DNA from 2 places in the Paenibacillus hunanensis genome. Region 2 is predicted to be linked to the other one. Evidence: a T-box and tRNA genes for the amino acid it is inferred to sense, from the RefSeq annotation. Region 2 holds a T-box; the other holds one or more tRNA genes.
The links. The T-box of region 2 lies ahead of trpS (tryptophan--tRNA ligase). A T-box ahead of a tRNA ligase gene usually reads a tRNA of that ligase, here a tRNA-Trp.
Positions count from the first base shown of each region.

Region 1: it encodes a tRNA-Trp, which carries the amino acid that the T-box ahead of trpS (tryptophan--tRNA ligase) is inferred to sense. The anticodon was not compared.

Region 1 is NZ_CP139194.1:4,792,714-4,799,823, forward strand. It holds gene SK066_RS19305 (sensor histidine kinase) at 1-558, opposite strand, end outside; gene liaF (cell wall-active antibiotics response protein LiaF) at 926-1,594, opposite strand; gene SK066_RS19315 (PspA/IM30 family protein) at 1,740-2,474, opposite strand; gene SK066_RS19320 (PspC domain-containing protein) at 2,476-2,979, opposite strand; gene SK066_RS19325 (PspA/IM30 family protein) at 2,982-3,653, opposite strand; gene SK066_RS19330 (LiaF transmembrane domain-containing protein) at 4,402-4,713, opposite strand; tRNA gene SK066_RS19335 (tRNA-Arg) at 5,147-5,220, opposite strand; tRNA gene SK066_RS19340 (tRNA-Cys) at 5,230-5,303, opposite strand; tRNA gene SK066_RS19345 (tRNA-Gly) at 5,318-5,392, opposite strand; tRNA gene SK066_RS19350 (tRNA-Gln) at 5,411-5,485, opposite strand; tRNA gene SK066_RS19355 (tRNA-His) at 5,492-5,564, opposite strand; tRNA gene SK066_RS19360 (tRNA-Trp) at 5,587-5,660, opposite strand; tRNA gene SK066_RS19365 (tRNA-Tyr) at 5,668-5,752, opposite strand; tRNA gene SK066_RS19370 (tRNA-Thr) at 5,773-5,848, opposite strand; tRNA gene SK066_RS19375 (tRNA-Phe) at 5,863-5,935, opposite strand; tRNA gene SK066_RS19380 (tRNA-Asp) at 6,015-6,090, opposite strand; tRNA gene SK066_RS19385 (tRNA-Met) at 6,098-6,171, opposite strand; tRNA gene SK066_RS19390 (tRNA-Val) at 6,191-6,266, opposite strand; tRNA gene SK066_RS19395 (tRNA-Glu) at 6,359-6,430, opposite strand; tRNA gene SK066_RS19400 (tRNA-Ser) at 6,451-6,542, opposite strand; tRNA gene SK066_RS19405 (tRNA-Asn) at 6,546-6,621, opposite strand; rRNA gene rrf (5S ribosomal RNA) at 6,660-6,776, opposite strand; rRNA gene SK066_RS19415 (23S ribosomal RNA) at 6,843-7,110, opposite strand, start outside.
Region 2 is NZ_CP139194.1:1,249,284-1,256,393, forward strand. It holds gene SK066_RS04950 (M3 family oligoendopeptidase) at 1-112, shown strand, start outside; gene SK066_RS04955 (O-methyltransferase) at 706-1,107, shown strand; gene SK066_RS04960 (S-layer homology domain-containing protein) at 1,652-3,352, opposite strand; gene SK066_RS04965 (aldose 1-epimerase) at 3,885-4,862, opposite strand; T-box leader at 5,012-5,438, shown strand; gene trpS (tryptophan--tRNA ligase) at 5,494-6,483, shown strand; gene SK066_RS04975 (hypothetical protein) at 6,531-6,713, opposite strand.

The DNA.
Region 1 (7,110 bases), 2.1 Mb from region 2:
ACGCTTGGCACGATCCGGGTCTTTATCAAAGGTACGCCCTACTGCTGTCGCCGTCATCGAAATAGCAAATAGCTGCTGTGATACCGCATCATGCAGCTCTCTAGCCAACCTTTGACGTTCCTCGATGATCGCAGATACACGCGCCTGCTCAGCAAGCTGTGCATTATTCGTAGATAAGCGCTGTAGACTCGTAATCTGATCGCCCCACTTTTTGCCGATCCGATCCATCTGCTCACTGAGCCGCGCCCACTCGTCGCTTCCCCATGTTGGGGCTGTCTGTGACCAGTTACCTTTTTCCCACATCAATAGCGTTTCACGTAGCTTGTCGATCCGCATCTTCAATCGCAACGCATGATACAGACCGAATAACGCACCTACTACGAGCGCTGGAATAAGCAGCCCGATACCGGTACGTATCCATGCTTCCCACGAATTCTCAATAATAAGATGACCGGACGAATAAAGTGCATATACGATTATAACCAATAAAAGGACTGCCAGCAGCAATCCCTCACTCATACTGCGGACAATCAGGTCAGCAGTTTTTTCCTTTTTCACTCGTCCGTTCCTCCATTCCGTCACTGTTCCGCTTGCCTTGATGCTGTCAGGCTGTAGAACATCTATTGTTTGGTTGATGAACGTTTCTTTTAGTTATTGATAAATGCCTTTTTTAATAAATAAACATCTCTTTGCCTTGATATCGCTATCAACAGGATCGATGAATGTAAAATGAATCTTCTCCCACACTACTCCATACACTTTCCATGCCACATACGTTGAATCGATGCACCAAGCAAACAATCGAATATTCAGATTCACTACTTCATAAAATACAAAACCTCATAGTAAATACAATTAACTTTACCCACTGTACACTATTTACTTGTTGTACACCGATTGCCTCATACGGCGATTATCATCGCGACTACGCAGACAACCGAATATTCAAATCCCCTGCCACATAAAATACAACTAGCTTCACCCGCTGCACGCTGGTACCATAGTTAGGCGATTGCCATTCTACACGATTCCAGATGCCCTGACGCCGCTGCGTGCCTGTACGATAGTCCGAGTTAAAGCCAATCTGTCCAAATAATACATTCGCTTCAATCTCCACTCCGTACTCCTCTGGAATGGTAAAATCCAGATCCCCAATAATCCCATGGAAATATAGTACCGTATCCGACTCATCCGCAATCGCGAGCGACAGATCATAATCGATATCACCAATCACATGCCATGAACTGGTACTCTGTAGCATCCATGGATCACGATTATGCTGTGAGGTTCGGACAAAATTCTGCTGTGTACGATGCTTATGCCCATGATGCGCTTTATTCGCACGAATATAAAACCAGCCGAGCGAGATCAGCACGATTCCGAATAACAGCATAATATGATCCAGCAGCAGCAAACCAATTCCGCTTGCCAGACAAATATACCCTTGCCGCATTCTACCACGGCGTAAACCAAGCACACCAATCAGCAGCAAAACAAGTGCGACAATCGTAAAAAATCCTACAAACGGTTCTAATAAAATAAGCAGCCCAATACTGATCAGTACGACAGCGGCAGCCTCTCTTTTTCTAGTCATGTCACACCTCCTTTACCGCCGATTTCGGCCATTGATTGGAAAAGCCATACCGCATGCATGAGACACACGCTGTATGGCTTTTACCTTTTGCTATCCCGTGCACATACACGTCATAGCATATCATATTATACGCTTGCCTGGTGAATTAATGTGTTGATTCGTCAGCCGGTCTTGCACTCGACTCGATTGTTTTTGGAGAAGATGGGCCTGCCAGTTTGCTTTTTAGCAGGTTCAGTTGCTCATCTACCTTCAGTTGCTTTTCAGCCTGTTCTGCACTGATATATGGTGTGTTGTAGCCAGAACCGTTGTAAGGTACACGCAGTACGTCGGCTTCCGCTTCCATCTGCATAATTTTCTCTTCCATACGGCTAAAGCCCAGCGATGCGCCGCCACGGTTCAAGGAATCCACGGAATTGATTTTGGACATTTGTTTTTTCGCTTTTGCCATTTGAGCGCGGGATACAAGCTCATTGCGCTTGTTGCGCATTTTGTAGAACTCGTCCTTCATTTCGTGCAGCTGCTGCATCAGACCGGCAACCTGCTCTTTTGCTTGAGCGTGCATGTCGCCATATTCAGTATACTTTTGATCAAAGTACAGCTTTTCTTCCAGCAGACGACGAGCCACTTCTTCCTGGCCACTTTTCAGTGCAGCCGTAGCCTGGCTTTCACGTTGTACCGCCATACGACCTGCTTCTTCCAGACGTTGCTTCATACGGCGTTCGTTAGCCATTTGCTTCGCTACCGTTACCTCTGCCTGATGAATCTCAGCCTCCATATCACGCAGATACTGGTTTAGCATCACAATCGGATCTTCCACCTTATCCAGCATTTCATTTACCGACGCCTTTGTCATATCTTTCAATCTTTTAAATACTCCCATGTTATTGATCTCCCTTCTCGTATTGAGCAATTTTTTGACGAAGTGTTTCGACTTCCTTACGAAGTGCCTTCGTTTCGATATTTTCCATCATAGAGTCCAGGTTCGCCTTTTTAGGGTTAAGTGGCTCTGGCTGTTCATAGGGTGGGCGATTTTTCCCAAAATAGCGCGAATTGCTTTTATGTGGTGCATCATACATATTCGGCTCATACGCATTTTGTGAAGTGCCCCAGTAGCCGCCATACGTATCACGCGGGCCGCCATAACGATCCTCTTTGAAGCGTGGATCATAATTGTTAAACTCAGGTGGATAATACATTGGCGGTTCCTTGGGTATTACAAAGATAGAGATCAAGTAGATCAATACCGTTGTTCCACCCGTAAAAGGAATCGACAGGATAAACAGAATCCGCAGTAGAGTAGCATTAATCTGAAAATACTGCGCCAACCCGCCGGTCAGACCACTAATAATCTGGTCCTGCGCCGATCGGTATAACTTTGGCCGCATATTCAGCCCTCCCTCCGTTGCTGATCAAGCTTACGTCTGAGTCGTTCCAGCTCAGCGTCGAGGGCGATGGTTTTCGCTGGATCAGAGCCAGTTGTATAACTATCCTCACCCTGGCGAATATCACGCATCGCTTTCGCTTCAAGCTCCCAATCGGAGATACGATCATCAAGACGGTTAAAGGATGGCATATTGTTCATCCCATTGCCAAAACGGCGGTTCATCTGTTGCTGCAAGCGTAGCGTTTCCATACGTGCATGGTAATACTCGCGTTTACTGTACACAATCTGGTATTCTGATTTCAGCGTATTCAGCTGATATTCAATTTCATTGAGCGCCTCACGGTTTTTATCGAGAAGCTCATTATATTGTGTTTCTTTTTCTTCATACATGACCTTTTCCTGTAGCGCCATGCGAGCCAATTCCTCTTCCTCTGCCTTCAAAGCAAGCATCGCCTGCTCCTCACGTTTTTCACGCATCGCAGAAGCCTTCTCTACATGGTGCTGTAGCTGACGGGTATGCTGAGAGATATTATGATGAAGCTGCTCCGCTTCAGCAATCTCGCGACGGGTATCCAGCAAAAACTGATCAATCAGCTTCACCGGGTCCTGACTCTGCTCCAGCTTTTCATTTAAAGTAGCTACGGTAATGTCCCGTATACGTTTGAACATATTCATGGATACATATTCCCTCCCTTACGGTAGTACACAGATTAGAATGATAGGATAGTGCCAAGCCATGATGTTAAGCGTTGAATCATACTTGCAAGCTGTAAACCATAATCACAAGCGTCAAGCCATAATTGTGAAAAGTCAGCTTATCCTTAGCAAGCGTTCAACTTAACTATACGGCTTACAATCGAAATCGTTCATCTTACAATGCAGCTGTATAGTTTTACATGTGACTCGAAACTTCTATTTTCCCTATCCCTATCGTTTGCTATTACAACAGCTCAACACTAGATCTCAATGTTACATCTCACTACCTATATCGGTAATAACATATCGATTGGCAATAATAGAAGACATATGGGATATACATTTACTCGTCAGCTAGGAATCTAAAACCTATAGTTCAGCACGCTAGATTGCACTTATTACTCATTTAATATGATTAGACCTGCTTTGAATCTAAATTCATACAATCGTTATTTTTTATAAGATATATACTGCATAAGCTATCTACTTCCCTGCTCATTTCCAGTTATTTTGATATTCAATATCGCTTATGATCTCATAAAGGACAGCCGGTTATTTTCCAGCCAGGCTCATCGGAAGATGGTGAAAATCTGGCTGTTCATTTTCTTATATCAAATACGCTGGAAGTGAATGAAAAGCATCAATGATCTATACAAAGTTGATTGTACAATTTGAAGATCATCTCACTATACTACTTTACTATGAATACGTTTAACATGTGTTGTGACTAATACGTTTGACGACGACTTTTCAGCATGTATACGCCTCCAGCTACGAGTGCGATTCCGATCATAGGTCCAATCAGAAACGATAGCTTGGAGAAAATAACGAGTGTACCGATGACTGCCAAAATCGTCCCCAGCACTTTACGTCCATTTTGAAGTGCATAATAGCCAAGCACGATCAGTGCGATAGGGAAGATCAGTCCGATCAAGTGGCTCATCAGACTATGTAGCATGGGAGAAAACTTACCAAACACCATCAAAATCCCAATAACAATCAATCCAACAGCTGCTACACTTTTACGATTGATATTCAAGGTCATTCACCTCCCTTAAATGGAATCTCAGTACAGCTCATTTACTGTAATTCGCTTTAAACGATTACTTGAAACCTTTGCTTGAACATTCTAAAGACTTTCTTTCATAGCTCTTGAGGTGCTTTCGCTTTTGGGATGCTGTAGCTTTTAGCGCGCTTTATTACAACCCGAGTTGCGTTATCATTACTATGATCATTGCTGTCTTTCATATTTACATCTTATAAAAATATCCGCCTCCATGAAATGGACTGCGGATGGTATTTTGACCTAGACCTTAGACGGGGACTGTTCTGGACTGCAACAGTAGGGAACCTTTAATATTAGCCAGCTCTTATGTAATGCACAGTACTATCTCTGTAGTAGAAAATAGCGATAAACAAAAAGACTCACCTTTTCTGAACATAATTCAGAGAAGATGAGTCTTTTTTATAAACGCGCCCTAAGAGATTCGAACTCCTGACCTTTTGATTCGTAGTCAAACGCTCTATCCAGCTGAGCTAAGGGCGCAAATAATACTGGAGGCGCCACCCAGATTCGAACTGGGGATAAAGCTTTTGCAGAGCTGTGCCTTACCACTTGGCTATGGCGCCGTATAAAATTAAAATGGAGCGGACGACGGGAATCGAACCCGCGACCCTCGCCTTGGCAAGGCGATGCTCTACCGCTGAGCCACGTCCGCTAACTGAATGAAAAGATATGGCAGGGGATATAGGATTCGAACCTATGCGTGACGGAGTCAAAGTCCGTTGCCTTACCGCTTGGCTAATCCCCTATAAAGGGCGATCGACGGGAATTGAACCCGCGAATGTCGGAGTCACAGTCCGATGCGTTAACCCCTTCGCCACGACCGCCATATAAATTGACAAAAAAAATTGGCAGGGGCAGCAGGAATTGAACCCACACTAACGGTTTTGGAGACCGCTGTTCTACCTTTAAACTATGCCCCTATAAAACTGGTGGAGGCTGATGGATTCGAACCACCGAACTCAGAGAGAACAGATTTACAGTCTGCTGCGTTTGGCCACTTCGCTAAGCCTCCATATGAAGAAAAAGAAAAAATGGTGCCGGCGAGAGGATTTGAACCCCCGACCTACTGATTACAAGTCAGTTGCTCTACCAACTGAGCTACACCGGCATATTTTGTAAAGATGGCTCGGGACGGAATCGAACCGCCGACACGAGGATTTTCAGTCCTCTGCTCTACCGACTGAGCTACCGAGCCGTAACTGATGTACTTCTATGTGTCGACTCTTTGTTACGATCCAAGATGACCGATAGTCAATACGAGCCTAAGATATAAATGGCGGAACCGACGGGATTTGAACCCGCGATCTCCTGCGTGACAGGCAGGCATGTTAACCCCTACACCACGGTTCCACTTTAATTGCGGGGACAGGATTTGAACCTGTGACCTTCGGGTTATGAGCCCGACGAGCTACCGGACTGCTCCACCCCGCGTCGTCAAATAAAGTCTATATGGTGGAGACTGACGGGATCGAACCGCCGACCCTCTGCTTGTAAGGCAGATGCTCTCCCAGCTGAGCTAAGTCTCCATGGGACACAAGATAGATTGTATCATTATTTCAAAGCCGATGTCAAATCGATCAATATGTACAATTCTTCTTGTAATTCTTATAAAAGAATATGACCCGTAGGGGATTCGAACCCCTGTTACCTCCGTGAAAGGGAGGTGTCTTAACCCCTTGACCAACGGGCCTTACTATAAAAGAAGCATTATGGCGGAGAGAGAGGGATTCGAACCCTCGAGACGCTTGTGACGCCTACACGATTTCCAATCGTGCTCCTTCGGCCAACTCGGACACCTCTCCATATGGCTCCCCGAACAGGACTCGAACCTGTGACAACTCGATTAACAGTCGAGTGCTCTACCAACTGAGCTATCAGGGAATATTGTCCGCTCTACAGAGCGGAAGGTCTTACTCTTCGCTTGGCGACGTCCTACTCTCCCAGGACCCTGCGGTCCAAGTACCATTGGCGCTGGAGGGCTTAACGGTCGTGTTCGGGATGGGTACGTGTGGAACCCCTCCGCCATCATCACCAAACGTTCTTGCTACAGGTTGATCACCTGAAAACTGAATCCGAAACGAATCATCGCGTGTTTAGAAAAATAGGATAAGCCCTCGACCGATTAGTATTGGTCAGCTCCATGCATTGCTGCACTTCCACCTCCAACCTATCTACCTCGTCGTCTTCAAGGGGTCTTACATATTGGGAAATCTCATCTTGAGGGGGGCTTCACGCTTAGATGCTTTCAGCGCTTATCCCTTCCGCACGTAGCTACCCAGCGATGCTCCTGGCGGAACAACTGGTACACCAGCGGTGCGTCCATCCCGGTCCTCTCGTACTAAGGACAGCTCCTCTCAAATTTCCTACGCC
Region 2 (7,110 bases):
GCATCTGGGTGTTGATCTGACACAGCCAGAGTTCTGGCAGGGCGCTGTCGATGTGAGCATTGCCGATGTGAAGCTGTTCCTGGAAATGACAGAGGAGCACGCTCGTTCTTAAACGGTCGTTTTTCTGAAAAGAGAAAAGAAGAAAGAGGCTGTAGCAGTTCATTCTCCGTATAGGCGGAGTTCTTGATTCATATTCGTGTACGGCCATAGGATAACTCATATGATCAGCAACCAACCATGAATGAACAATAACGAATCATCCAAGCGGTGTGGTATACAGATCAAAATGAATAGTACAGCAGAGAGGAAGGCGCGTGAGCGTCTTCCTTTTTAGTTCGGAAAAGACGTAAAAAAGTTAATATAACCACCTCGAATGGACAGAAGTAGAACCTTTGAAACAGATAGAAAGGACATCTACAGGCGAATTTATAATTGTAATCCATATTCAGAGAAAAGCAAAAACTGCATAAATTCGACTTGTAAAATAAGACTATTTGCGCATTTATGCAAATAATAAATCGCTGAATTAGCTTAGTAACTGCACTGAAAATTAGATTTTTCAGTACAAATAAGCGAAGAATATTGTCGAATATTAGGTATTATTACCTATTTATGATGAATAGTATTGCTAGAAGTTTACAATCACCATATAATGAGTCCGAAGTCCTGATTTTACATGATTTACAGAGAAAGGAAGGGGAACAAATGCCTAAAAACGATTTGCTATCTTTATCCAGGCAGCTTGATATCGTCTTTAAGGAATTAGAAAAGGAGCTGGCTCATCTCGATTCAGGTACCGTATTTGTGCAAATACGTAATAACATGATTGGCAAATTCGGAATCCGTCACAACCCGATTAGCGGGCGCAATGGAGAATGGGCAGGTGTAGAGGAAGGGCTGACTGCAATGCAGATCAAATCGTTCCGCCAAATGGCAATTGAATCGCTAAAATTCAAAAACCACTGGACACACGGCGAGATCAGCTATGAGTTTGCTGTTCGCAAAGGCTTGATTATGGTTGACACGGTCATTGAATCCAACTATAACATGGCTAACCACATGATTCGATATCCAAGAGCTACATACAGCGAAGTGAGCGCAGAATAAGAGTACATGCTAGAATAAACGATCCTGTAGACCTGTCTAAAAAATAGGGTCGAGCAGGTAAGCGAGTGAGTAAAAAGCAAGGCAATCAGCAACTGAGCAAGCGAATAAAGGAGCAAGTCAGCTAAGTAGAATTAATTTAGTAGATAGCGGAACGAGCACTTTTGCAGCAATACTCTATCCAACACTCCAACCGAACAGACATTATGTTTCATGCCATTTTATTTTATTCTTTTATCATTTTATTATTTCGGCTTGTTATCAAGCCATATACCCGATGTACTGAAACGGACACATGGAGTGAAAAAGCGACTACCTATCTGGTAGTCGCTTTTTTGTATGAGCTGGTCTTTAAGACGCTTTGGCTGGAAGTGTAAAGCGGAACAATTACAAGCGAATCAGAGTTAATTAGAGATAACGAGAGCTAAAAAAGTATAAACGAATAACTAAAAGACAATACGAGCCGATACAAATGAATAAAAGAGACTTAAAGTGTAGCATAGTGAGAATAGTCTGTTACACAGTGATCGTACGAAGTGTCACCCGATTATTGCTTACCGATGTTAGTAGCATAGGCAGTGAGCGCTGCAATAAGCTGAGTGGCTTCGGCTGTAGATACCGTTTTAGCAGGCTCTAGCTTGTCTGACGTACCTGGTAGTATATTCAGTGACTTTACAGCAAGTGTCGCTGTATACGCCCAGTGCTGTGAGGGTACATCCGTGTATCCTGCGATTGTGCTAGCAGGTTGTTGACCGGGTTCTGTCTGCTTGAGCCAAGCTGCTGCGATAACGGCTAGCTGTGCTCGTGTCACGGCTGCATCAGGGGCAAACTGCTCTTTGCCTACACCACGCATCAAGCCAGCCGCAGTTACAGCCTGGATAGCCTCCTTCTGTGGGATGTTGGCAATATCCGTATAGCGTGCAGATGCAGAAGCTGGAGTCGTATCTCCCATGGCTATATAGATTAGAGCCGCAAGCTCTGCTCTAGTGATTGGTGTACTGTTTATTGGTGTAGAGGATGAATCGCCAGCAGGTGTATTGCTGGAGCCGACTGGTGTGGTGCCGCCTGTTTTGTGTTGAGCAAATAACCAATCGATCATGCTCTGATCGTTAAAGGCAGGCACCCACGACCAGTGCTTCATCGCCCCATAGAAGCGCTGGCTATCCATAAAGGCATCGCTGTACAGTGTTTCCTTCACCTGTGTCGATCCAAGCTCTTTTAGTGCCTGATACGCCAGCTTGCTTGTACGACTATCGGTGATTGGATCATTTTCGGCGTGTACGATCCAGATTGGTGTATGCACAAGTGATTGAAGCGCAGTCTTGAAAGCATCCACCGAGCCTTTATAATCAGCAACGGTATCCTTCGCAGCGATCACGATTGCGCCAGCGAATAGATCAGGATATTGCATCAGGAAGCGGAAGGCACCGCCGCCACCGCTGGACACGCCAGCAACATAGATGCGATTCGGATCGACCTTACCTTCGGCGACAAGCTGCTGGATGAATTGCTCCTGCATCGTAAAATACTGCTGCATTTTAGCTAGCTGATCCGGTTTGTCATAGATGGCCCAGTCATAGTTTTGTGGATAATGTACAGCCAGTACAGAGGTATCCTTGCCGGACTCTGTCCATGTGGTCGCACCGCGATTCTCGGTCAGCTGCTTGATATTGTCTGCGCCTACCTCGCCACCGCCATGGAGCCATACGACGAGTGGACGAGGGCCATCGGAGGAGCTAAGCTTTAAGCGATACGGTAATGATTCACCATCACTAGTGGTGAGCACACCAGGTTTAAAATCATCTACTGTTCGTATGGATAGCTGGCTCACCCTATCCGCTGCAAAGGACAACTCTGGAAATTTATGATTTGTCACAGCAAACTTTTCGATCGAGCCACCTTTATAAAGAAACGGTTTAAAATCTAGATGAATGGACTGTCCCTGCATCGATACATTTAATTCATCATTGGCGTAATTGTCCTGTACAACCTCACCCTTCGCATTAAGTGGATAGCCATCATAATTGCCTGTAATATCAAAATCGCCAGCTTTCAAATCCGCATAACGCGCAGGATCGCTCACCTCAATATCGAACGATTTTACCATCGTTCCTGCGTCGCCTACATAGGCTTGTCCGGTAATGCGAACTCCTAAAGTATCGTCGGCAGCAGCTGCGGAATACGCCGAGCTGCTAGCTCCCAGTGCTGTGGTTATAACAGCAATCATTCCTTTTTTCGCCCAATTCATATCGATTACAGCCTCCTTCTCGGGAAAGAACGACAAAAAAGCGGGCTTCCTCCTAACAAATGGTCAAGCTTCACGCAGCACACTTTGCATCGCAAAGCGCTTCGTAAAAGAACCATATGTCAGGTTTTGCCCGCTTTCGCCGTTACAATCCTGTTATGTATAGCTTTACCTTAAACAAAAATGATAACGCTGTCAATGATAACTGTGTGTCTATATCTTGCATATGACAGTGATGATATAGTGCTTGCTCGGAGGATGTCGAGCGGTCTACCTATACAACAAAGCCCCCCTTTTAAGATAACGAAGGAGGGCAAGATCAAATGTTCATTTTAACGCAACAGATCGTAAAGCATAGAATCATAAAGCATGTAAGTTCGAGTGATCCAGCTTTAATCATGTAGATAAATCATATGAATATGTGGTGCAATATACTATTATTTTAGTGGAACATCCTGTAGCTCAAATCCTTTGATTCAGCATATCGTTCACTTGTATAAGAATATCGTTCACTTCAACAGTTGTGATTAAAGTTTTACAGCATAGTGTACTTTTCAATCACATCAAGCTGTAAGCTCAGCTCTACCGGAACACCTGGCTCCAGCTCAATCAAGCCGGTAAATTCGCGTGGATGCGTCGAGTTAGGTGCATCTGGCAAGCAGGTATACGGCTCGATGCACAGGAATTGGTCACTCTCACCCTTTGTATAGAGCACCCAGTATTTAAAATAATCTGGATCAGCGGAATAACGCAGACCGTAGCCATCATCGCGTCGCAGCTCAGCGCTAACAGGGCGCTTGTCACCGATACGCAGCAGATTATCCCAATTCCGATGAGCCATGTTCATACCGGTATTCAGCTCTTCCCATTCATGAAGAGGGATGACCTCGCCTGTCGGAATCTGCTCCTCGTCCTGCACGAGCTGATCACTGACTGGAATCTTCAATGTCCAGCGCGAAGGCTCGCCATCGAGCAGGAACCACGTATGTAGGCCAAAGCCAAACGGTGCAGCATGCTCGCCCAGATTGGTGATTTTTAGACGTTGCATCAGTGAAGTGCCTTGAAGCTGTAAGCTCATTTCGAGCTTGAGCGGTGTAGGATACTGACGCATCCAGTTCGCATCATCTGCTGTCAGCAGCTCGGTTACAATCTGGCAGCCCGTTTCATTTTCATCAATATCGGCGACACGCCATGACTGGTTGCGGTGTAAGCCGTGAATATGGTTGTCGTTAGCCGTATTTTGGTCAAACTGGTATTCGACACCATCATATTCAAAATGACCACGCCGGATACGTCCTGGCGGCATCAACATCGGCATACCGAAGTGGTATGGCTTTTGCATATAGAAGTCCTTGTCGCTCTCTTCCGGGCGGCGCAGGATATCGCGATTTTCCTGCAAATCCCGAATCCCGATTACGTTATTGCCCAGCTTTGGTAGCAGTGTGACTTCGAGCTGCTTGCTTTTCAAAATATAGGTTTCATATCCATTCCAGGTTCCTTTGCTAACTGTCATTGCGTTGCTCCTTCCTGATTATCCAGCACAAATGCAGTACAATATATTAATATTTATCATACCAGATATTCACTGAAAATGGCGATTTCGCATTTGACATTCATCTGGTTTGGCATTAAGATAGGCTCAAGTTTGAAGCGAAAGTATATCTTAACACGATGACAGAGAGTAGTAGGCATGGACAGCCTTTTACAGAAAGCCGGTGGTTGATGCGAACCGGTGAAGACGCTGTGCTGAATGGACTCTGGAGTGCTGAGCAGAAACGGATATTTGGTAGAAAATGTCCATAGTATGCAGGCCGGCAACCCGCCGTTAACGGGAACCAGAGATTAGACGAATCGTCCGGTCTATTGCGGCGTATACCGCCATGTAGCCTTATAGCTATACGGTGTGAAGCTAGTAGTAGAATGGCTGACTGATGCTTATCGATCTGTTAGAGGACAGGGTAGCTTGTAGAGATCAGGCTGTTCTGTAGGTTCACACAGAGAAGAGAGGGCATGAAGGCAGTGGAACGAGGTAGCGTAAGCGCCAGTGGTCTAATGAATAAGGGTGGTACCACGGTCACACGTCCCTTTTAGGGTGTGGCCTTTTTTGCGTTCAATTTTAGTATCTAAATCAGGAGGAAAACACGATGAAAACCGTACTATCTGGCATTCAACCGAGTGGCTTGCTCACAATTGGCAACTACATCGGAGCGATCAAAAACTTTGTCCAGCTGCAAAACGAATACAACTGCTACTTTATGGTGGTCGATCTGCACGCGATCACGGTAGCACAGGAGCCAGAAGCGTTGCGTGAAGCGTCTGAATCGGTCGCTGCTCTGTATCTTGCTGCGGGTCTTGATCCAAGCAAGGCGAACATTTTCCTGCAATCCCATGTACCACAGCACGCAGAGCTGGGATGGATTATGACGACACTCGCATCGATGGGCGAGCTGGAGCGTATGACACAGTTCAAGGATAAATCCGCAGGTAAAGAAAATGTTGGTGCCGGTCTGTTCGTGTATCCTGCGCTGATGGCAGCAGACATCCTGCTCTACAATGCCGATCTCGTGCCGGTAGGCGATGATCAGAAGCAGCATCTGGAGCTGACACGCGATCTGGCAGCCCGCTTTAATCACCGTTTTGGCGACTATTTTACACAGCCGGATCCATTTATCCCTGAAGTGGGCGCACGTATTATGTCGCTGGATGATGGCACGAAAAAAATGAGCAAAAGTAATCCGAACACAGGCAGCTATATCGCACTGCTCGACCCACCGGATGTGATTCGCAAAAAAATCAGCCGTGCGACAACCGATTCCGGTCGTGAAGTACAATACGATCCAGCGAACAAGCCGGAAGTGAGCAACCTGATGACGATCTATTCACAATTCTCAGGAATGACGCTCGCCGAGGTGGCAAGCAAATTCGAAGGTCAGATGTACGGAGGATTCAAAAAGGAGCTGGCAGAAGTCGTTGTCGCTGGTCTGGAGCCAATGCAACAGCGTTACCACGATATTCGCAAATCCGGTGAAGTCCGCGACATCCTCCGCCAGGGCGCACAAAACGCACAAGCCAAAGCGGAGAACATACTGGCGGAGGTCAAACAACGTATGGGCTTCCTGCCTGCTTCATTTTAAGCAAAGTAATTTTGAAGCAAGCTGATTTCCCTGGCAAAAAAGTAGAGTTAGACGGTGTTGCCTTGACGACGATTCTGGCGAGCCTTGATTACAAAGCCCCAGCCAATATTCGCTACACCTAGCACACCAAGCAAAATAGCGAGCCATGCAGAATACGAGATCGCGATCGCACACAACAGCAACAATACAATAGATGAAACAGCAAACCAGGCGGACAGCATTTTACTCATCGAAATCGGGACCTCCTGAATCGAAACAGCCAGCAGGGCAAGCCTTACCCGCCCTGCCACTGTTCGTATCGTTTAGAATGGATAGATTCATTAACAAAACGTTCATTAAGCAAAATCATGCACGAATATAGTGGACTAGCATCATGCACTTCTTTTTCCTACTATATGAATGACAAAGATTCACCACAGGAGCGATGTAAGCGTAAAACATCACTCCTATTTCTATTGTGCCCGACATCGTTTAGACGGTCAAGCCGAGAGTATGAATGTATAGGCTATATTCGTTGAGTTTTTAAAGTAAGCAGTTGTATAAGTGAAAGTAATCAATACATAAGCACAGCTGGCATTTTGACGTCATTAGCATTTTGGTACTATTAATGCACTCAAAGCACTGAAG